3 regions of the Bradyrhizobium sp. USDA 3364 genome follow, and region 2 is predicted to be linked to each of the others. Evidence: predicted binding sites of a transcription regulator. Region 2 holds the regulator's gene; each other region holds the start of a gene.
The links. The regulator PhoB, encoded in region 2, activates phosphate uptake and scavenging genes when phosphate is short. The targets are predictions, from matches to a motif close to TGTCATNNANCTGTCAT.
Positions count from the first base shown of each region.

Region 1: ACVILL_RS24330 (alkaline phosphatase D family protein) is a predicted target of PhoB. The motif match lies at 3,192-3,208, and genes of this name have one in related genera.
Region 3: phnC (phosphonate ABC transporter ATP-binding protein) is a predicted target of PhoB. The motif match lies at 2,657-2,673, and genes of this name have one in related genera.

Region 1 is NZ_JBSRYG010000002.1:5,139,047-5,146,734, forward strand. It holds partial or broken gene ACVILL_RS24320 (indolepyruvate ferredoxin oxidoreductase family protein) at 1-2,179, shown strand, start outside; gene ACVILL_RS24325 (hypothetical protein) at 2,456-2,839, shown strand; gene ACVILL_RS24330 (alkaline phosphatase D family protein) at 3,298-4,878, shown strand; gene ACVILL_RS24335 (aldo/keto reductase) at 5,047-5,865, shown strand; gene ACVILL_RS24340 (hypothetical protein) at 5,973-6,191, opposite strand; gene ACVILL_RS24345 (amidohydrolase family protein) at 6,352-7,632, shown strand; gene ACVILL_RS24350 (aminotransferase-like domain-containing protein) at 7,646-7,688, opposite strand, start outside.
Region 2 is NZ_JBSRYG010000002.1:1,843,664-1,851,351, forward strand. It holds gene ACVILL_RS08585 (acetylornithine transaminase) at 1-1,141, opposite strand, end outside; gene ACVILL_RS08590 (GcrA family cell cycle regulator) at 1,639-2,151, shown strand; gene phoB (phosphate regulon transcriptional regulator PhoB) at 2,498-3,208, opposite strand; gene phoU (phosphate signaling complex protein PhoU) at 3,341-4,057, opposite strand; gene pstB (phosphate ABC transporter ATP-binding protein PstB) at 4,078-4,896, opposite strand; gene pstA (phosphate ABC transporter permease PstA) at 4,893-5,738, opposite strand; gene pstC (phosphate ABC transporter permease subunit PstC) at 5,743-6,732, opposite strand; gene pstS (phosphate ABC transporter substrate-binding protein PstS) at 6,961-7,688, opposite strand, start outside.
Region 3 is NZ_JBSRYG010000002.1:5,110,826-5,118,513, reverse strand. It holds gene phnE (phosphonate ABC transporter, permease protein PhnE) at 1-635, opposite strand, end outside; gene phnD (phosphonate ABC transporter substrate-binding protein) at 716-1,648, opposite strand; gene phnC (phosphonate ABC transporter ATP-binding protein) at 1,725-2,540, opposite strand; gene ACVILL_RS24205 (transferase hexapeptide repeat family protein) at 2,743-3,408, shown strand; gene ACVILL_RS24200 (alpha-D-ribose 1-methylphosphonate 5-triphosphate diphosphatase) at 3,405-4,577, shown strand; gene ACVILL_RS24195 (DUF1045 domain-containing protein) at 4,587-5,276, shown strand; gene hemC (hydroxymethylbilane synthase) at 5,286-6,296, opposite strand; gene pncA (bifunctional nicotinamidase/pyrazinamidase) at 6,361-6,981, opposite strand; partial or broken gene ACVILL_RS24180 (aspartate dehydrogenase) at 6,981-7,688, opposite strand, start outside.

The DNA of each region.
Region 1 (7,688 bases), 3.3 Mb from region 2:
TCTGTTCCGGCTGCCCGCACAATTCGTCGACCAAGATTCCCGATGGCAGCCGCGCCATGGCCGGCATCGGTTGTCACGGCATGGCGCTGTCGGTGCCGAACCGCAATACGCAAACCATCTCGCACATGGGCGCGGAGGGCGTGAGCTGGATCGGGCAGGCGCCGTTCACCAGCGAACAGCACGTGTTCCAGAATCTCGGCGACGGCACCTATACCCATTCGGGTCTGCTGGCGCTGCGTGCGGCGGCCGCGGCCGGCGTCAACATCACCTACAAGATCCTCTACAACGACGCGGTCGCGATGACCGGCGGCCAGCCGGCCGAAGGCGGCTTCACGGTTTCGCAGATCGCGCATCAGGTCTGGGCGGAGGGCACCAGGAAGCTCGCGATCGTCTCCGACGATCCCGACAAATATCCCGCCAATTATTTCCCGTCCGGCGCCACACCATCCATCATCGCCGCGAGCTCGACGCCGTGCAGCGCACCCTGCGCGAGATCGAGGGCCTCACCGTCCTGATCTACGACCAGACCTGCGCCGCCGAGAAGCGCCGCCGCCGCAAGCGCGGGCTGTTTCCCGATCCGGCCAAGCGCGTCTTCATCAATGAGCGTGTCTGCGAAGGCTGCGGCGACTGCTCGGTCGCGTCGAACTGCGTCTCGGTGCAGCCGCTGGAGACCGAGCTCGGCCGCAAGCGCCGCATCGACCAGTCGAACTGCAACAAGGATTTCTCCTGCATCGAGGGCTTCTGCCCGAGCTTCGTGATGGTGCAGGATCCGAAGCTGCGCAAGGCCGACCGCACCGCCGCGGATCCGAAGGCGCTGTTCGCCGATCTGCCGACGCCGCCGGTGGCCGCGCTGAGCGCCCCCTACAACATCCTGATCACCGGCATCGGCGGCACCGGCGTCATCACCATCGGCGCGCTGCTCGGCATGGCCGCGCATGTCGAAGGGCTCGCCTGCTCGACGCTCGACTTCACCGGCCTGTCGCAGAAGAATGGCGCTGTCATGAGCCATGTCCGGCTCGCACCCAGTTCCGACATGCTGACCACGGTCCGCATCGCGCCGGGCAATGCCAATCTGATCCTCGGCTGCGACCTCGTCGTCGCCACCAGCGTGCCGGCGCTGAGCCGCGCCGAACGCGGCGTCACCCGCGCCGTCGTCAACGCCGACCTGCTGCCGACCGCGAGCTTCGTGATCGATCCCGACATCGACTTCGAGGCCAGCTCGATGCGCGATGCGCTCGACGGTGCGGTGACGCCTGGCGATCTCGACGTCCTCGATGCCACGGGGCTTGCCACCGCGCTGATGGGCGACAGCATCGCCACCAACGCCTTCATGCTCGGCTTCGCGTTCCAGCGCGGCGCGATCCCGCTGTCGCTGGAGGCGATCCTGAAGGCGATCGAGCTCAACGGCGCCGCGATCGAGATGAACAAGACCGCGTTCTCCTGGGGCCGGCTTGCCGCGCACGATCTGCCGCGCGTGGTCAGTGCCGCGCGCTTCAAGAATGCAGGCACCGTGCCGGCAAAGAAGACGCTCGATGAGGCGATCGCGTTCCGCGCCAAGTTCCTCACCGACTATCAGGACGCGGCTTACGCCAAGCGATATCTCGACGACGTCGCGCGCGTCCGCTCAGCCGAGGCCGCGTCAGCTCCGGGCTCGCAGGACCTGACCGAGGCTTTTGCAAAAGGCCTGTTCAAGCTGATGGCCTACAAGGACGAATACGAGGTCGCGCGGCTCTATTCCGACGGCGAATTCAGCAAGGCGTTGCGGGAGCAGTTCGAGGGCAAGTCCGGCTTGAAGGTGCTGCTGGCACCGCCGCTGCTGGCGCAGCGCGATCCCGTCACCGGGCGTTTGCAGAAACGCGAGTTCGGGCCGTGGATCTTCAAGGCGTTCGGCCTGCTGGCGGGGCTGAAGGGCCTGCGCGGCACCGCGTTCGACATCTTCGGCTACACCGCCGAGCGCAAGATGGAGCGCGCATTGCCTGTCGAGTATTCGGCGATGATCCTGCGTCATCTCGACGGCAAGAAGCCGCTCGATCTGCCGCGCCTCGTGGCGCTGGCGAAGGCTGCTGACCTCGTGCGCGGCTATGGCCACATCAAGGAAGGCAACGTCGCCCGCTACCGCACCGAATGTGCGCGGCTGCAGCGCGCGATCGGCCAGCCGCTGGCGCAGGCGGCTGAATAGGCCAAAGCGTTTTCGAGCGAAGGGGCTTCGCGTGAAGAGGATGCGCCAGAACAGAATCTAGAGCTCCGTTCCGATTCCATCGGAACGGGCTCGCGGGAACTTTCGGCTGCTGCCATCGTTGACTGGTAACCTTGCCCGCAAGCTGTGGCTGGATTCGTGCGGCCAGGCCCCTACATGATAGCTGTTCTGTTCGAGTGATTTCAGGAGGCCCTTTTGACGGTCCTGAAAACCGTTTTTGTTGCAACCGTTTGTACCGCGTGCCTGGCTTGGGGCGGCGTGGCGCTTGCCGACGACTATCGCCCAAGCGAGTTCTTCAGCCTCGATCTCTCCCGGGCCGTGCTGTCGCCGAAGCCGCTTGGCCCGCCGGCGCAGTTCGAGCCGGTTCCGGTCGAGGCAAAGTCCGACCACGGTCCGGATCAGCGGGCAGCCGTTGAGCCGAAGGTCGAGGAGCCGAAAGTCGAGCGGCAGAAGCCCGTGCGGACCACCAGGGTGACGCCGCATGAGACGGCGCCGCATGAGCGGAAGCGCGCAGTTGCGCGCGTTCCCGCCCGCGCCAAGCTCGCGCGGCGGCATTCCAACCCGCTCGATGCCGAAGCCCGCGACGTCAGGATCCAGACCTGGCCGTGCCGTACCGGCGGCATCTGCAACTGGCAGCGGTGAGAGGCGGCTGACGCCTCCACTCTCTCGATGCGCGCCAATCCCAAACCCGTCATCCTTCGAGGCTCGCCCAGCGGCGCAAGTGCGCCGCAAGGCTCGCACCTCCAGCGACAACGGCAAAGCCTTTGCGCGGGGATGATGGGGCGCGCAGCTCTATCCGCGTCATTGCGAGCGAAGCGAAGCAATCCATCGCGCGGCATACGCGGAAGCATGGATTGCTTCGTCGCTTCAGCGCAAAATTGCTTTGCAATTTTGTCGCGAGCTCCTCGCAATGACGGGGTGAATAGCTTCACAAGCTCTCAGGATGACGGGTTGGGCTTTCGGGCCGCCGTTGTTCGAGGGGCCTTCTTTCCCGAGTCATCCCGCCGTCGCAAAACTGTCGGCGCAGAGTCAAGAAACCGTAGGGGCGGAGTCAAACGGCGCGGGCAAAACCTTCGTTGCGATTCGACGAAGGTTACTGAATGCCGACAGCGATCTCCGCGAGCGGGCGAGGCCTCACCCGGCGTCAGCTTCTGGTGCGCTCGGCGTCCACGGCCGCGCTGGCGGGATTGGGTGCGCTGGCAAGACCCTATCTGAGCCGCGCCGCGGACCGTCCCGCCATCGCGGGCATCCAGTCAGGCGACGTCGCAAGCGATTCCGCCGTGATCTGGGCCCGCGCCGATCGCGCGGCGCGGATGCGCATCGAATGCGCCGCGGTCGAAAGCTTCGCCACCATCCTGCGCACCGCGACCGCCGACGCGCTGCCCGAGCGCGACTTCACCGCCAAGCTGCTGCTTGATGGTCTGCTGCCGGGCCAGGACATGTTCTATCGTGTCAGCTTCGAGGACCGCGACGGCATATCAGGCGAAAGCCGGGTGGGGCATTTCCGCACCGCGCCGGTCGACCGCCGTTCGATCTCGTTCGTCTGGTCCGGCGACGTCGTCGGGCAGGGCTGGGGTATCGACCCCGCGCGCGGCGGCTTGCGCAGCTACCGCACCATGCTGAACGAGCGCCCGGATTTCTTTATCCATTCCGGCGATCACATCTATGCCGATTGCACGGTGCCGGCGGAGCAGAAACTCCCGAACGGCGAGATATGGCGCAACATCGTCACTGAGGAAAAATCGGTCGTCGCGCACAGCCTCGAAGAGTTTCGCGGCAACTACAAATACAACTGGCTCGACGAGAACTTCCGCGCTTTCCATGCCGAGGTGCCTGTCTTCGCGCAGTGGGACGACCATGAGGTGGCCGACGACTGGTCGCCGATCGGGACGGCGGACGCAACCGGCTACGATGCGGATGGCACCTCGCGCCTGGTGGCGCGGGCGCGCCGCGCCTTCCATGAATTCATGCCGATGCGGCTGATGCCGGAGCGCGACGGCCGGGTCTATCGCAAGATCCCCTACGGGCCGCTGCTCGACGTCTTCGTCATCGACATGCGCTCCTACCGCGACTCCAACTGGAACAAGCAGGGCGATCCGGACAAGGCCTTCATCCTTGGCGACAGCCAGCTTGCCTGGCTGAAGCGCGAGCTGGTGGCGTCGGATGCGACCTGGAAGGTGATCGCGGCCGACCTGCCGATCGGGCTCGTCAGCCTGGATGCGGTCGCGCTCGGCGACGGCCCGCCCGAGCGACGCGAGCACGAGATCGCCGATCTGCTGTCCTTCATGAAGCGCGCCGGCATCCGCAACACGGTGTGGCTCACCGCCGACATGCATTACACCGCCGCGCATCACTATGATCCGAACCGCGCGGTGTTCCAGGAGTTCGAGCCGTTCTGGGAGTTCGTCTCCGGCCCGTTGCATGCCGGCACCTGGTCGCCGGGCGAACTCGACAACACCTTTGGTCCGAAGGCGATCTACCAGAAGGGCTGCTCGGCCGAGCAGGGCGACAACCTCGCGCCGTGCTTCGGCCTGCAATTCTTCGGCCGCGTCGACATCGACGGCAAGACCGGCGTGATGAAAGTGACGCTGAAGGACGTCGACAACCACGACCTCTGGTCGGTCGACATCGAGCCGCGGCCGGACGCGCGGCCCGGCCAGATCATGGCACAGCACATCTAGAGTCGTCTCTAAACCCCGTCGCGACATCTTGATTTGCGGGCGTCTTGCGCGAAAGGCCAGTTTGCGGGCAGACTGCTTATTGGCAGTTCTGCCATTTCATTCCTTTCAGCTGATTTGCTGGCGTGACGTCGTCGACGACATCGGCGTCCCACGCGTCAGGAGCGATCCATGGAAAATCTGCAGACACAGGGCATCAGCCTGCCGCAGCTCGGCCTCGGCACTTTCCGCATGCAGGGCGACGCCTGCCGCGCGGCGGTCGAGAGTGCGCTCGGGCTCGGTTACCGGCATATCGACACCGCCGAGATGTACGGCAATGAGGAGCCGATCGGAGCGGCGATTGCGGCCTCCAACGTCGCGCGCAAGGACCTGCATGTCACCACCAAGGTCTGGCACGAGAATCTCGCGCCGGATGCGATCCGCAAGGCGTTCGACGTCAGCCTGAACAAGCTGGGGCTCGATCACGTCGATCTCTATCTGGTGCACTGGCCGTCGCGGAGCATGAAGCTGCCCGACGTGTTCGAGACGCTGATGCGGCTGAAGGAAGAGGGCCGCACCCGCGCGATCGGTGTCGCCAATTTCACCACCGCACTGCTCAAGACCGTGGTCGAGGACATCAAGGCGCCGATCGCCTGCAACCAGATCGAATATCACGCGATGCTGGACCAGACGCCGGTGCGCAGATATCTCGCCGCGAAGTCGATCCCGCTGGTGGCCTATTGTCCGCTGGCGCAAGGCCGTTTCGCCACCGACGAGACGCTGGCGAAGATCGGCAGCAAGCATGATGTGACCGCAGCACAGGTGGCGCTGAAATGGCTGCTCGACCAGGACGGCGTTGCGGCGATTCCGAAGGCCTCGCGCGCAGAAAGCCAGCAGGCCAATCTCGACGCGCTGAAGCTCAGGCTCGATGACGACGACCGCAAGGCGATCGCCGCGCTGCGCAAGGACATGCGCTGTGTCAATCCGGGCTTTGCCCCGGCGTGGGACTGAGCCGCGTCGCCTTCCGAGACGGACGAAGAAAAAGAAAATGGCTCCGCAAGGAGCCATTTTCCGTTGTGTCGGTCTTTTCGTGTTTGCAGGTCTTCGGTATCGATTCCTTAGTAGCGATCGCGTCGGATCACGACCGTGCGGTCATGGTCGTGATGCCAGCCGCGATGCCAACCACGGTCATGGCGCATCTCGGCGCGCGCGCCCCAGCCACGATCCCAGTGATGGTGATGGCCGCGCTTGATCACGACGGTCTCGGCACTCGCGATCGACGGAACGGCCACTGCAAGCGTACCGATCGCCGCAAGAACAAAACCAATCTTTTTCATTTCATCCTCCTCAAATGATGCGAGGGGAAAACCGTGCAGGCATCGAAACGTTCCGCAGGAACCGGCGGAGTTTCCTGAACGGTTGTTCAGGTGGCCTTGCGTAACCACCGCGTCCGACGCATCATCGCACCACAAAATCAATGTTCGGGGGGACGTTGCCGTGAGCGAATTTTCACGTCGGGATTTTTTGAAAGGTACGGGATCGGCCGCTGCGGCTGTCATCGCAGGGCCGGCCGCTGCGGCGATGGGGCCCGACGACAAATTCGATCTCGTCATCAAGAGCGGCGACGTGATCGATCCCAGCCAGTCGCTGCGCGGCAAGCGCGACATCGGCATCCGCTGGGGCTTCATCGAGGCGATCGAAGACGAGATCCCGGCGGCGCGCGCCAGCAAGACCATCGACGCCTCGGGCAAGCTCGTGATGCCGGGCCTCGTCGATCTGCACTGCCACGTCTACCCCTATGGATCGGCGATCGGCATTCCCGCCGACGAGCTGGTGCAATTCCAGGGCACCACGACGGTGGTCTCGGCAGGCGATGCCGGCGTCAACAACCTCGCGGCGCTGCGGCGCTTCATCGTGGCGCAGTCGCGGGCGCGCATCTACGCCTTCGTTCACATCGCCAATAACGGCTTGTCGGCCTTCCCGGTGGCCGAGCTCTACAACATCGACAACGCCCAGGTCGAAGCCTGCGCGATGGCGCTCGCCGAGAACCCCGACTTCTTGATCGGGGTCAAGGTGCGGATGTCGGAAAACGTCATCTTCAAGCACGGCATCGAGCCGCTGAAGCGCGGCATCCAGGCCTGCGAGATGTGCGGCTGGCCGGCGCGGATGATGGTGCATATCGGCGGGGTCGAGACCAGGGAGTTGATGTCTGACATCCTCGATCTGCTGCGGCCGGGCGATATCCTGACCCACGCCTATTCCGGCGCGCCGAACATGTCCGGCGCTTTCACCAACATCGTGCAGGACGGCAAGCTCTTGCCGGCTGCGCTCGCGGCCAAGCAGCGCGGCGTGCTGTTCGATGTCGGCCACGGCGGCGGCAGTTTCGATTTCACCGTGGCCGAGATCGCGATCCCCGCGGGCTGCACGCCGGACACGATCTCATCAGACATCCATGTCTTCTCGGGCAACTCGCCCGGCATCCCGTTCCTGCCGAACGTGATGAGCAAATTCCTGGCGATGGGTTCGTCGCTGGATCAGGTCGTGGCGATGGCGACCTCGGTGCCGGCGCGGATCATCAACCGCACCCCGAAGATCGGCACGCTGCAGCGCGGCGCGCCCGGTGATGTCGCGATCATGGACCTCGTCGAAGGCCCGGTCACCTTCGTCGACACCCGCAACAACAAGCGCGACGGCAATCTGCAGCTGAAGCCGGTGCAGACGGTGGTCAACGGCGTGCCGTTCGGCCGGCCCTATCAGGCGCCGTTTTCGGTGCGGTGAGGGACGCGGACCGCTAGCCGCGCTTCTCCACATTGCTGCTGCGCGCTGGCACGCCG
Region 2 (7,688 bases):
ACTGGTCGATCTCGGCCTCGGTCACGATCAAGGGCGCGAGGAACCGGACCACATTGTCGCCGGCGCCGACGGTGAGCAGCTTCTCGCTACGCAGCGCGGCGATCAGGTCGCCCGACGGCACCACCGCCTTGACGCCGATCAACAGGCCCTCGCCGCGCACATCCGCCAGCACGCCGGGATAGCGGTCGACCACGGAAGCGAGCTTCTGCTTGAGCAGCAGCGACATCTTCTGGACGTGATCGAAGAAGCCGGGCTTCAGCATAACGTCGAGCACGGCATTGGCCGCGGCGACCGCGAGCGGATTGCCGCCGAAGGTCGAGCCGTGCGAGCCCGGCGCCATGCCGGCCGCAGCCTGCGCGGTCGCCAGCACTGCGCCGATCGGGAATCCGCCGCCGAGCGCCTTCGCCAGCGACATCACGTCCGGCGTGACACCGGTGCGCTTGTAGGCGAACAGGTCGCCGGTGCGGCCCATGCCGGTCTGCACCTCGTCGAAGGCGAGCAGCAGGCCGTGCTCGTCGCACAGCGCGCGCAGCGCCTTGAAGAAAGCCTGCGGCGCCGAGCGTACGCCGCCCTCGCCCTGGATCGGCTCGATCAGGATGCCGGCGGTGTGCGGGCCGATCGCCTTCTTGACCGCCTCGATGTCGCCGTGCGGCACCTGGTCGAAGCCATCCATCGGCGGGCCGAAGCCTTCGAGATATTTCGCCGAGCCGGTCGCAGCCAGCGTGCCCAGCGTGCGGCCGTGGAAGGCGCCTTCGAAGGTGATGATGCGGTAGCGCTCGGGGTGGCCCTTGGAGAAGTGATGATGACGGACCAGCTTGATCACGCCCTCCATCGCTTCCGCGCCGGAATTGCAGAAGAACACGAAGTCGGCAAAGCTCTGCTCGCAGAGCCGCGCGGCCAGCGCCTCGCCGTCCGGGCTCTTGAACAGGTTCGACATGTGCCAGAGCTTGGTCGCCTGCTCCTGCAGCGCCTTGACCAGATGCGGATGCGCGTGCCCGAGCGCGTTCACCGCGACGCCCGAGGTGAAGTCGAGATAGCGGTCGCCGTTGGTTGCGATCAGCCAGGCGCCCTCACCGCGCTCGAAGCCGAGATCGACCCGGGCGAAGACGGGGAGCAGATGCGACGAGGCAACGTTGGTCATGGCGTTCACTGCCGGTTTGAGGCCGACAATTGCCGCGCGCATTGACGCCAGCGCAGCAACGGCCAGCTTCGGAAAACAAAACGGCCGCCTTTGCGGGCGGCACGTGGCCAACATTCTATGCTGCGGCGGGTCAGTGTCAATCGCCAGGAGCCGCCGTTTGCCGGCCTTCCTGCGATGCGCAGCGTACACAATCCGTAGCATTCCGGTGCGGTGGAAAAGCCTCATTGCAATGCTTAACTGTGCTGGAACATGTGGACGCACGGCCGCGGACTCTTGCGCCAGAGTCACGCCATATTGTAGCGTTTGGCCTGTCGGGTACGACATCTCGTGCGGCAGTACTGGACCCTCTAAGTAGCCTTCGTGTCTCGCGTAAACGTTCGGGCGCAACACCGTGCCCGGCGAGGGCTAAGGGATTCTGGCCGCAGGGATATTTGTCCAGATTTGGCTCGCAGCGCCGCTCCAATGACTGGCCGGCGCCATGCGAAAGGAAGAATGCGATGACGGTATTGACCTGGTCCGACGATCGCGTCGAGCAGCTGAAGAAGCTCTGGGAGTCTGGCCTTTCGGCCAGCCAGATCGCAGCGGAACTTGGCAATGTGACGCGAAACGCCGTGATCGGCAAAGTGCACCGGCTCGGCCTCTCCGGTCGCGCCAAAGCACCCTCCACGGCGGCGCCGCGGCAGCGCAAGGCGCGTCCCGCTCAGCACATGATGCGGGTGGCGCGCCCGGTCTCGCGCGGCAACACCGCGCTCGCGCACGCCTTCGAGGTCGAGATGGAGCCCGATCCGATCTCCTACGACAACGTGGTGCCGATGAGCCAGCGGCTGTCGCTGCTCGAGCTCAACGAGGCCACCTGTCACTGGCCGGTCGGCGATCCCTCGAGCCCGGAATTCTTCTTCTGCGGCGGCAAGGCGCTCGCCGGCCTGCCCTATTGCGCGCATCACTCGCGCGTCGCCTACCAGCCCGCCGCCGATCGCCGCCGGCCGTCGGCGAAACCACAGATCAAGTAGCACTCGGGAAGCTAGCCTGGACTGCAAAACAAATCCCCGCGCAAGCGGGGATTTTTTGTGTGATGCGTAGCCCGGATGGAGCGCAGCGCACGACGTGAGGTGAGCACGCACGTCGGGCTCCCTCCCCCCCCCCTTGCGGGGGAGGGTTGGGGAGAGGGGTACCGCTTGCTCCGCTGATTATCGATCGCGAAGAATGCACCGTCGGTTCGGTTGAGGACGTCGCTACACGCCTTACGCCACAGCCCGGGGCTCACCCCTCTCCCCACCCTCCCCCGCAAGGGGGGAGGGAGCCAGACAGTGTGCTCACCTCACGTGATAGCGAACCAACTCACATCACCAGCCGCCGTTACGGTTGCGGCTCGGCTTTGGCAAACCGGTCGTCGAGCGCATAGCCGGCGCCGCGCACGGTGCGGATCGGGTCCTGCTCGCGGCCCGGATTGAGCAGCTTGCGCAGGCGGCCGATATGCACGTCGACGGTGCGCTCATCGATGTAGATGTCGCGGCCCCAGACGCTGTCGAGAAGCTGCTCGCGGCTGAACACGCGGCCGGGATGCTCGAGGAAGAACTCGAGCAAACGATACTCGGTCGGACCGAGATCGATCGGACGGCCCGAGCGCGCCACGCGGCGCTTCTCGCGGTCGAGCTCGATGTCGCCATAGGTCAGCACGGTCGCCAGCCGCTCCGGGCTCGCGCGGCGCAGCAGGCCCTTCACCCGCGCCAGCAGTTCCGGCACCGAGAACGGCTTGACGATGTAATCGTCGGCGCCGGTAGCAAGCCCGCGCACGCGCTCGCTCTCCTCGCCGCGCGCGGTCAGCATGATGATCGGAAGCTGCTTGGTTTCGGGCCGCGCCCGCAGGCGGCGGCACAGCTCGATGCCGGACAGGCCCGGCAGCATCCAATCGAGCACCACGAGGTCGGGGACGCGCTCCTTCAGACGGGTGTCGGCATCGTCGCCGCGCCCAACCGTTTCGACATCGTAGCCTTCCGCATCGAGGTTGTAGCGCAACAGCGTCGTCAGCGCTTCCTCGTCTTCGACTACCAGAATGCGTGCGCTCATCGGTCTAAGTTCTTTCTTTGTGGTGATCCGTTGCCCAGACGCAAACCGAAACGCTCACTTCTCTCGAGCACGATCCTCGCGCAAACGCTTTGTCGCGAAGACAATCCGGTTTCCGCTATTGGAGATCATGCCCTAGTTACCCGGCACCGTGGTGGCAAAAGTCGTCATGTCGCCCTTGGGGCGCTTGTCGGTGATCTGCTGGCCCTCGATCATGTAGAACACGGTCTCGGCGATATTGGTGGCGTGGTCGCCGATGCGCTCGATGTTCTTGGCGCAGAACATCAGATGGATGCAGAACGAGATGTTGCGCGGATCCTCCATCATGTAGGTGAGCAGTTCGCGGAACAGCGAGGTGCAGATCGCGTCGACCTCCTCGTCGCCCTTCCAGACGTTCATCGCCGCCGGCAGATCGTGCGCGGCGTAGGCGTCGAGCACCGACTTGACCTGCGACAGCACGAGGTCGGTCATGTGCTCCAGGCCGCGGATCAGCTTCAACGGCTGGAAATCGCTCTCCAGCGCCGCGACGCGCTTGCCCATGTTCTTGGCGAGGTCGCCGATCCGCTCGAGGTCGGTGGCGACTCGCATCGCGCTGACGATCTCGCGCAGGTCGATCGCCATCGGCTGGCGGCGGGCGATCGTCAGCACCGCGCGCTCTTCGATGACGCGCTGCAGATTGTCGATGTCGATGTCGGCGGCGACCACGCGCTTGCCGAGCGCGACGTCGCGACGGATCAGCGCATCGACCGATTCGGTAATCATCCGTTCGACGAGGCCGCCCATCTCGGCGACCAGGCGGGTCAACTCCTGCAGGTCGCTGTCGAATGCCTTGGCGGTATGTTCAGAAGCCATCGCTTGTCTCCTCAGCCCGGTCAACCAAACCGGCCGGTGATGTAGTCCTGGGTGCGCCGATCGCTCGGGGAGGTGAAGATCTTGTTGGTGTCGTCGAACTCGATCAGCTCGCCGAGATACATGAAGGCGGTCTTGTCGGAGACGCGCGCCGCCTGCTGCATGTTGTGGGTGACGATCGCGATCGTGTAGTCCTCGGAGAGCTCCTGGATCAGCTCCTCGACCTTGGCGGTCGAGATCGGATCGAGCGCCGAGCACGGCTCGTCGAACAGGATCACCTCGGGACGCACCGCCACGGTGCGCGCGATGCACAGCCGCTGCTGCTGGCCGCCGGAGAGCGACAGGCCGGAGGCGTTCAGCTTGTCCTTGACCTCGTTCCACAGCGCGCCGCCGCGCAGCGCCTTCTCGACCCGGTCGTCCATCTCGGACTTCGAGATCTTCTCGTAGAGGCGGATGCCGAATGCGATGTTCTCGTAGATCGTCATCGGAAACGGCGTCGGCTTCTGGAACACCATGCCGACCCGCGCGCGCAGCAGGTTGAGGTCGAGCTTGGGATCGAGGATGTTGGTCTGGTCCAGCATCAGCTGGCCGACGGCGCGCTGGCCCGGATACAGATCATACATCCGGTTGAAGATGCGCAGCAGGGTCGACTTGCCGCAGCCCGACGGGCCGATGAACGCCGTGACGCGGTTGGTGCCCAGCGTCAGGTTGATGTTCTTCAGCGCATGGTGCTCGCCGTAATAGAAGTTGAGGTTGCGCACCGTGACTTTCGGCGGCGCTTCCGGAAGCGGAACCTGGGGAACGTGGCCCGCGGCAGTCGTGGAGACGGAAAGCTCGGTCATTTTGCGGCCCTTTCGGCACCAAGGATACGCGCGCCGATATTCAACGCGAGCACGGTGAATGTGATGAGCAGTGCGCCGCTCCACGCCAGTTCTTTCCAGTAGGCGTAGGGGCTCTGCACGAAGTTGTTGATGGTCACCGGCAGGTTGGCCATCGTCTTGGTCAAATCCCAGCTGAAGAACTGGTTCGACAGCGCGGTGAACAGCAGCGGCGCGGTTTCGCCGGCGACGCGCGCGGTCGCCAGCAGCACACCGGTGATCAGACCCGACCGGGCCGCACGATAAGCGATCCGCTTGATCACCAGCGAACGCGGCAGGCCGAGCGCCGAGGCCGCCTCGCGCAGCGGATTGGGCACCAGCAGCAGCATGTCCTCGGTGGTGCGCAGCACGACCGGGATCACGATGACGGCGAGCGCCAGCGCACCGGCGATCGCCGAGAAGCCGCGCATCGGGACCACGACCGCGCCATAGATGAACAGGCCGATGATGATCGAGGGCGCGCTGAGCAGGATGTCGTTGATGAAGCGGATCACCGAGGTGAGCTTGTCGTGCTTGCCGTACTCGGCGAGGTAGGTGCCGGCGAACAGGCCGAGCGGCGCGCCGATGCCGACGCCGATCACGGTCATGATGACCGAGCCGACGATGGCGTTGAGCAGGCCGCCATCGGTCGAGCCCGGCGGCGGCGTGTTCTGGGTGAACAGCTGCACGCTGAGGCCGGCGATGCCGTTATAGAGCAGCGTGATCAGGATCAGCGCCAGCCAGGTGACGCCGAACAGCGCCGCACCGACGCAGAGTGCGCGAATGACGATGTCGCTGCGGCGGCGGGACTTGTAGATCGGGTTCATGGCGTTACTTCCCCGCCTTCTTTTCAAGCCGCATCAGCATCAACCGGGCGCCGGCGAGCACGAAGAAGGTCAGCACGAACAGCAGCAGGCCGAGCAGGATCAGGCCGGACTGGTGCAGGCCGTCGCTCTCGGCGAATTCGGAGGCGATCGCCGCCGAGATCGTGGTGCCCGGCGCGAAGATCGACGACGAGATGCGGAACGAGTTGCCGATGATGAAGGTGACCGCCATCGTCTCGCCGAGCGCGCGACCGAGCGCCAGCATGACGCCACCGATCACGCCGACCCGGGTGTAGGGGATCACGACGTTGCGGACGACTTCCCAGGTGGTGCAGCCCATGCCGTAGGCGGCTTCCTTCAGCACCGACGGCACGGTCTTGAACACGTCGACCGAGATCGCGGTGATGAAGGGCAGCACCATGATCGCGAGGATCAGCGCGGCGTTGAACAGGCTGAGATAGGACGGCGGACCTGCGAACACCGCGCCCAGCACCGGAACGCCCTCAAAGATCCTGATCATGAAGGGCTGGAAGGTGTTGGCCAGGAACGGGCCCAGCACGAAGAAACCCCACATGCCGTAGATGATCGAGGGGATGCCGGCGAGCAGCTCGATCGCGATGCCGATCGGGCGGCGCAGCCATTGCGGGCAGAGCTCGGTGAGGAACACGGCGATGCCGATGCCGACCGGAATGGCGATCATCATGGCGATGACGGAGGTGATCAGCGTGCCGTAGATCGGGCCGAGCGCGCCGAGCACCGGCGGATCGGCCGAAGGCGCCCAGCGCTGCGTCCACAGGAAGGCGAAACCGTATTCCTTCATCGCCGGCCAGGCGCCGACGATCAGCGACAGGATGATGCCGCCGAGGATCAGCAGAACCGAGATCGCCGAGATGCGGGTGATCCAGTAGAAGGTGAGATCACCGAGCTTGAAGGCGCTGAGGGCCTTGGCGCGATCGTAAGGTCCCGCGGCTTCCATTACATCGCCCTGAACAGCCATGTCTGCCACGCCTATCCCCTCTTTTTTATTTGAACCTGCACAAACCGCCACGCCCCGAAGCGATCTTTACGGACGCATATGAGGCCGGGCGTCGTTCCGGCTTGCGCCTCCGAGAGCGCGAACCCCGGGCCTCACCCGCGTTTGTTGCCGCTGTGATGGAGCCCGGGTCTTATCCGCTCAACCTGCGCCGCCCCGAGAGGCGGCACAGGCGTATTCAAACCGTCAGACTTAGCTCTTGATGTCCGACGACCAGGTCTTCTCGATCAGCTTGACGACTGAGTCCGGCATCGGGATGTAGTCGAGCTCTTCGGCAGCCTTGTCGCCCTTCTCGAAGGCGTACTTGAAGAACTTCAGCGCTTCCTGCGAGGCCGCCTTATCGGTCGCGTCCTTGTGCATCAGGATGAAGGTCGCCGCGGTGATCGGCCAGGAGGCATCGCCCGGCTGGTCGGTCAGGATCACGTAGTAGCCGGGGGCCTTGGCCCAGTCGGCATTCGAGGCAGCCGCCTGGAAGGCGCCGATGGTCGGCTGCACGGTCTTGCCGGCCTTGTTGACCAACGCGGCGTAGGTCAGCTTGTTCTGCTTGGCATAGGCGTATTCGACATAGCCGATCGCGTTCTTGGTCTGGCTGATGTTGCCGGCAACACCTTCGTTGCCCTTGGCGCCGACGCCGACCGGCCACTCGACCGCGGTGCCGGAACCGACCTTGGACTTCCAGTCGGCGTTCGACTTGGAGAGGTAGTCGGTGAAGTTGAAGGTGGTGCCCGAACCGTCCGAACGGCGCACGACGGTGATCGCGTCGGCCGGCAGGGTCAGCTTCGGATTGAGCTTGGCGATCGCCGCGTCATTCCACTTGGTGATCTTGCCGAGATAGATGTCGCCGAGCACTTCGCCGGACAGCACGAGATCGCCCGACTTGACGCCTTCGACGTTCACGACCGGAACGATCGCGCCCATCA
Region 3 (7,688 bases), 3.3 Mb from region 2:
ATTGCGAAGCGCATGCAGGACAGCCAGCTCGCGCCGGTGGAGCGGATGCCCTCGACCGGCTTCATGTCGGCGTTTTCCACTATCTCGGTAAACAGCTTGCCGAGCGCGCCGGTGGTATGGATCGCGATCGCCAGCACGCCGGCCATCGGCCCGAGGCCGAACGCGATCACGAAGATCAGCGCGAACACGATGCCGGGCACCGTGCGGGCGAATTCCAGCAGGCGGCGGATGATGAAGCGCACCCACGGCCCCGGCGAGGTGTTCTGGGCGGCGAAGAAATTCAGCGCAAACGCGAACACGGCGCCGGTCAGCGTGCCGACATAGCTGATCAGGATCGTTTCGCCGAGCATCCGCAGCCATTTGTGCCAGCCCCAGAACCATTCGGGCAAATCGGTCCAGACCCGCGCGCCCGAATCGAGCGTCAGGATGCGGTCGAAATAGCTGACGAAATTGCCGAAATAGGTGAACAGCGTGCGCAGGTTCACTTCCGCGCCGAAGGCCGCGACCACGAGGACGGCGCAGAACAAGGCAGCCGCCAGCGCGGCCTTCAGCCGCTTGCGCGCAACCGCCTTGCGGTAGGCATCTTCCAGCACCGCCAATTGCTGCGCTGGAAGAATGGATACGGCAGTTGCCATCGTTCTGGTCAGCCGGGCTGGAGGTTAAACGGAAAGGAGCCGGGTCATGGAACCCGGCCCCGCGTGTCTCCGTCGTGAGATCAGCTCGCCTTCTTGCGCAGCCTGTCGACGAACTTGATCAGCTCGATCGTGCTGTCCCAGTCCTTGGTGGTGGCGGGATGGAAGCCCTTCTTCTGGCCGTCGGAGAGGCGGTCGAAGGCGGCCTTGTCCTTGGTCGGCGCGTCGAAGAAAGCCTTGGCGATCGCCGCCTTCAGGTCTTCCGGAAGGTCGGCATTGTAGGCGTAGGGGCCGTTGATGATCGGCGCCGACTTGTTGATGATGCGGAAGTCTTCCTTCTTCATCGCCGAGCCGTCGGCGTTCTTCAGCATGCCCTTGGTCAGCATCTGCGCAAGCGTCGAGTCGTCTTCGTTGGTCCACTGGTTGGCCGCCATGTCGACCGTGCCCTGCGCGAGCGCCAGCACGGCGTTCTCGTGGCTGCCGGTGAACACCACCTTGCCGAAATAGCCCTCGGCATCGTGGATGCCCATCTTGTCGAGCTCGAAGCGCGGCACGTTGTTGCCCGAGGTCGAATTCGGATCGACCAGGCCGAGGTTCTTGCCCTTCAGATCATCCACCTTCTTGTACGGGCTCGAGGCCTTGACGAAGAACACCGAGTAGTAGCCGGTCGAACCGTCGGCATTCATGTCGTTGGCGAACGCGTCGGTCTTGACGCCGGTCAGGCGGGCGCGGGCGAACGAGGCCGAGCCGTAGCTTGCGATCTGAATGTTACCGGCGCGCTGACCTTCGATGACGGCCGCGTAGTCGTTGGCGATGCGCAGCGTGACCTTCACGCCGAGCTCCTTCGACAGATACGCGACGAACGGCGTCCAGCGTTCGGTGACGCCAGAGGCGTTCTCGGCCGGCACCACCGCGAAGGTGAGTTCCGGATATTTTGCCTTCCAGTCCTGCGCGGACGCTGAACCAGCGAATGCCAGCGCGGCAGCGCCGGCCAGAATGATGCGACGAGTGATCATGACTACCCCCTTGTTGTAGTTACACCTGTTGGCCGGGCCAAATGCCCGGCTTTCCGGATTGAGAAATGCGCGACGCTCAGGCCGCGGCAGCCGAGCCGAGCGCCGGAGCAGTTGCGCCGTCGGGCGCAGGCAACGGTGCCGCGCCGATGACGTCATTGGCCTCGAGGTCATAGAGCTCTCGGGCGATATGGTCGGTGAGCGCCGCGGGGGCGCCATCGAACACCACGCGACCCGCCGCCATGCCGACCAGGCGATCGCAATAGGTCCGCGCCAGGTCGAGCGAGTGCAGGTTGCAGAGCACCGTGATGCCGAAATGCTTGTTGATGCGCAGCAGCGCATCCATCACGATCTTGGTGTTGCGCGGGTCGAGCGAGGCAATCGGCTCGTCGGCGAGAATGATGTCGGGCTCCTGCACCAGCGCGCGGGCGATCGCGACGCGCTGCTGCTGGCCGCCGGAGAGCTGATCGGCGCGCTGTGCGGCGAGCTGGGCGATGTCGAACTGCTCGAGCGCCGACAGCGCGAGCGCCCTGTCCTGCTCCGGCCAGACCTGCGCCAGCGAGCGCCAGGACGGGATCTGGGCCAGCCGGCCCATCAGCACGTTGGTCAGCACGTCGAGGCGGCCGACCAGATTGAACTGCTGAAAGATCATCGCCGAACGCGCCCGCCACTGCCGCAGCGCCTTGCCGCGCAGCGCGGTCACATCAGTGCCTTCGAACAGGATACGGCCGGAGGTCGGATCGGCGAGGCGGTTGATCATCCGCAGCAGCGTCGACTTGCCGGCACCGGAGCGGCCGATGACGCCGACGAAGCTGCCCGGTGCGATCGAAAAAGACGCGTTATCGACTGCGGCTTTTGTGCCGAAACGGCACGTCAAACCTTCTACCACCAGCATGTATTGCTCCAACCGCGTCGCGTTGCGCCATCGCTATCCCCGGCGTTTTACAGTTATGTGACGACCGCGCTGCGGTGCGGCGATCGTCCACACCCTCTCCCTTGCCGTCATCGCAACGTCATGATGTTGTCATCAAGCATCCTGAAGACGAGCGCGCATCCCCCCGGAAGCCCAAGATTCTTCGACATTTGCGGAGGCCCTGATGGCCGGAAAAACACTCTCGGTTGTGCCGACCGTCGACCCGACTGCGTCGGTTCGCGAGAGCAAACTCGGCAAATATACCGAGGTCGGCGCGCGCACGATCCTGCTTGAAGTCAGCATGGACGACTATTCCTACGTCGTGAACGACAGCCAGATCACCTACACCTCGATCGGCAAGTTCTGCTCGATCGCGGCGATGACCCGCATCAATCCCGGCAACCACCCGATGCATCGCGCGACTCAGGCGCATTTCACCTACCGCGCCAGCGCATATTTTCCCGGAGAGAGCGACGACACCGACTTCTTCAACTGGCGACGTGCGCATCACGTGCATATCGGCCATGACGTCTGGATCGGTCATGGCGCGATTCTTTTGCCGGGACGGAACATAGGAACCGGCGCGGTCGTCGCGGCCGGAGCGATCGTGACCAAGGATGTACCGGCCTACACCATCGTTGCCGGCAATCCGGCGCGTCCGGTGAAGCGGCGCTTCTCCGAGACAACAGCGGATCGCCTCGCCGCGCTCGCGTGGTGGGACTGGGACCATGAGACGCTCCGCCGCGCTCTCCCCGACTTTCGCAGGCTCGCGGTCGAAGAGTTTCTCGACAAGTACGAGGCCGAGGACGTATCCCAATCAAAGAACAAACAACGGAGCGCCGCGTCGTGACTGATATCTTCATCGAAGGTGGCCGCGCGCTGGTTGACGGCGCGTTCGTCGAGACCTCGCTGCGGACCTCGGGCCGCGACATCGGCGCGATCGACGCCGAGCAGGGTCGCACCGCGCTCCACATCGATGCCGGCGGCCTGCTGGTGCTGCCCGGCATCATCGATCTGCACGGCGATGCGTTCGAGCGGCAGATGATGCCGCGCCCGAGCGTCGACTTCCCGACCGACGTCGCGCTTGTTGACAGCGACCGGCAGGCGATCGCCAACGGCATCACCACCGTGTTCCACGGCACGACCTGGTCGTGGGAGCCGGGGCTGCGCAGCGCGGAGAATGCACGCAAGCTGCTCGATGCGATCGAGGCGCTGCGGCCGCAACTTGCCGCCGACACGCGGTTCCATCTGCGCCACGAGACCCACAATCTCGAGGCCGAGGCCGAGATCATTCAATGGCTCACCGAGGGCCGCATCGACCTGTTCGCCTTCAACGACCACAGCAACGTCAAGCCGAAGAAGCGCAACCAGCTTGCTGAACGCACCGGGCTCTCGATCGACGCCGTCAACGACATGCTCGACCGGATCGTGGCGCGCCGCCCGGAGGTGCCGGCCTCGATCGCGCGGCTGGCCGCCGCTGCTCGCGCGGCAAACATCCGCATGCTCTCGCATGACGACAACAGCCCGGAGATGCGTCAGGAGTTTCGCGCGCTGGGCGCCGCGATCGCGGAATTCCCCGTCAATGTGGAGACCGCGCGCGATGCCGCGGTCGCGGGCGACTTCATCGTGTTCGGCGCGCCCAACGTGGTGCGCGGCGGCAGCCACACCGGCTGGACCAAGGCATCAGACATGATCGCACAGGGCCTTTGCTCGGTGCTGGCGTCGGACTACTACTATCCGGCGCAGCTGCTCGCCGCGTTCCGTCTGGTCGCCGACGGGACCCTCCCGCTTGCCAAGGCTTGGGACCTGATCTCGTCGGCGCCGGCGCGCGCCGCGGGCCTCACCGATCGCGGCGTGCTCGCCGCGGGCCACCGTGCCGACATCATCGTCGTCGACGACAAGGTGCCGCTGCGGCCGCGCATCGTCGCCGTGATCTCGGCCGGACGGCTGGTGCATCTGGCGGACGCGAGCTGCCTCGTTCACTCGCTGGCGCCGCGCAAGACCGTTGCGGCAGCGTAGCCCAGTCCTATGGCCACCACTCCGCGCTACGCAATCTATTATGCGCCGTCCCCCGACAGCGCCCTTCATCGTTTTGGTTCGACGCTGCTCGGCTATGATGCGGTGTCGGGCGATGACCTGCCGTTCCCCGATGGCGTGCTGCCCGACTGGCGCGAGGTAACGGAAGACCCGCGCAAATACGGCTTCCACGCCACGTTGAAGGCACCAACCGCGCTCGCCGACGGCAGGAACGAGACCGAGCTGCTCAACGCCTGCGCCGCCTTCGCCGGCCGCGCCCGGCGCATTCCGGTGATCGAACCGGTGGTCGATGCGATCAGCGGCTTCATTGCGGTGATCCCGGCCAGCCCCTCGGATGATCTGCAACAGCTCGCCGCCGACTGCGTCACCGAGTTCGATGCGTTCCGCGCGCCGCTGACGGCGACGGATCGCGCCCGGCGCAAGCCCGAGCGGCTCACCGCGCGGCAACGCGACTATCTCGATCGCTGGGGCTATCCCTACGTCATGGAAGAATTCCGCTTCCACATGACGCTGACGGGACGGCTGAGTGACGAACGGCGCGGCCCGATCGTGGCACAGCTGCGCGAGCGGTTCGCGGCGATCGACCTCACGAGGCTCACGATCGACCGCATCGCGTTGTTCAAGCAGATGGATAGCTCGTCACGCTTCCAGATCATCGGAAGCTGGCCGTTGCGCGCGTAACGGCGGCCGCTACGCGTCGACCCTTGTGCGGGCGATGATCTCGGCGGCGCCCTTCGCGAGCAGTTCCATCCCGACGGCGCGGCCGAGCTCACGCGGCCGATCGGCGGGCCCGCTCCGCACCACCTCGATGAAGCCGGCTCCGGCCTCGTCGAGCACCGAGGCGCGCAGCGTCATCTCGGCTCCCGCGAGCGTGGCGTGGCCGGCGATCGGCGAATTGCAATGGCCGTTGAGCACCCACAGCACCTCGCGCTCGGCCTCGGCGGCAAGCCGCGACGGCGCGTTGTCGATCTTGGCAAGCCGCGCCCGCGTCGCCCAGTCGGTCTCGACGCATTCGACCGCGACGATGCCCTGGCCGACCGCCGGCAGCATCTCGTTGACGGAGAAATCATGCGCGATGCGCGCGGTCATGCCGATCCGCTCGAGGCCGGAGCGCGCCATGACAAGCGCATCCGCGGGCCCCACCTCGCCGCCGTCGGGCAACCGCTGCTTGTCGCCGCGATCGAGCTTTGCCACCCGCGTGTCGGCGGCGCCGCGATAATGGATCACGGTCGCTTCCGGAAACAGCCGGCGCAGATAGGCGGCACGGCGCACCGCGTTGGTGCCGACCATGTAGCCCTTGCCGCGTGCGGTGCGGATCGTCTCCAGCGACAGGCCGGGCCGCAGCACGAGGCTGTCATTGGCGGCATCGCGCGCCAGCATCGCCGCGATGACGAGACCCGGCGTCTCCTCATTGCCCGGCACGTCCTTCAGCGAATGCATCGCGGCCTGCAGCGTGCCTGCGCGCATGGCCTCGCGGATCTCGGCGACGAAGGCGCCGCCCTTGCCGCCGTGCCGCAACAGCTTGCTGGCCTGGTCCTGGTCGCCTCGAGTCTCGAACTTGACGATTTCGACGGCAAGGTCGCCCGCCGAGGCGCGCAGCAGCCGCGCGACTTCGTCCGTCTGCGCGAGCGCCATCGCGCTCTTGCGCGTCCCTATCCGCAAAACCTGTCTCGACACGGAATCTCCGTTGCGCGTGATCATCAACGGCTGGGGATTAGAACAAAAGATCAGTCAAAACAATGGTTTTTGCCCCAGCTCGGCCCGCTCAGGCGATCTCCTCGACCAGCGCGACGCCGGCGCCGCGCATCGCCGCGGCGGCTGATGCAAGCGAACCGCCGAGATCGATGGCACGGCAGCCCGACAGCACGACCGTGGTCTCGAAACCGAGCCGCCGCGCATCGAGCGCCGAATACTGCACGCAAAAATCCGTCGCGAGCCCGGCCATCACGACGCGCCTGAGGCCGCGCTCGCGCAGATAGCCGGCGAGCCCGGTCGGGGTCGTCCTGTCGTTCTCGAAGAACGCCGAGTAGGAATCGATCGCGGGTCGGAACCCCTTGCGGATCACGAGCTCGGCGCGGTCGGTCGCAAGCCGAGGATGAAACGCCGCGCCGGCGGTGCCCTGGATGCAATGATCCGGCCACAGCGTCTGCGGCCCATAGGGCATGGTGATCGAGGAGAACGGGGCCGCGCCCGGATGCGAGGTCGCAAACGAGCTGTGGCCTGCCGGATGCCAGTCCTGGGTCAACACGACATGATCGAAGCGCGCGGCGAGCTGGTTGACCACCGGCACGACGGCGTCGCCATCCGTCACCGCCAGCGCGCCACCGGGGCAGAAATCGTTCTGCACGTCGATGATCAGCAGCAGATCGTTGGGCTCGATCTTCATCATGTGCCGATCCGCAAGGATGCACGCAGCTTGCGCAGGCAGGCGAGGCGATCACCGACAGTGCGGTGATGCGGCCGGTCTTCGGGTTCTCCGAGGGGATGTTCTCGATCATCATCGAGAACCGCGCGGAGTCGGAATCGACCTCGATGCGGTGGGTGTTGCGCGTCACGGTCGGGTCCGCCCAGATCTCGACCCTTGTGCGATCGGGGCCGATGCCGGCGAGCGACAGCGCCACCGCGACGTTCAGGTTAGCCGGAAAGCCCTTCGCGGCCTCGCGCGCGGCCCCTTCGAAGATGCGCAGCGGCTCGGTGATGCCTTCAATCCGGATGTTGTTCTCGACCAGATGCGGCGCGCCAAGCAGGCCCGCGACCGGCTTCCGCGTCACGAGCTTTACCGAATGAATGGTCCCGATCGCCGCCGCGGTCACCGCATCGAGCCCGATCAGCGCGCCGGTCGGCACGATGATCTGGCCGCCATGGGCTCTCGCGAGTTCGACGAGGTCCTCGTTCTGCAACAGCGCGCCGACGCTGAGCACCACCGCGGTCTTGCCGCGCTCGACCACCGGCGCCACGATCGCGCGGACCACCTTGCTCGGCGCGCACTCGACCACGATGTCGGCGATCTCGGCAAGCTCTTCGATCGGCACCAGCTTCGGCGCAGAGCTGAGCTCCGCGACCCAGCCGCGATGCTTGTCCGGGCTGTTCGCC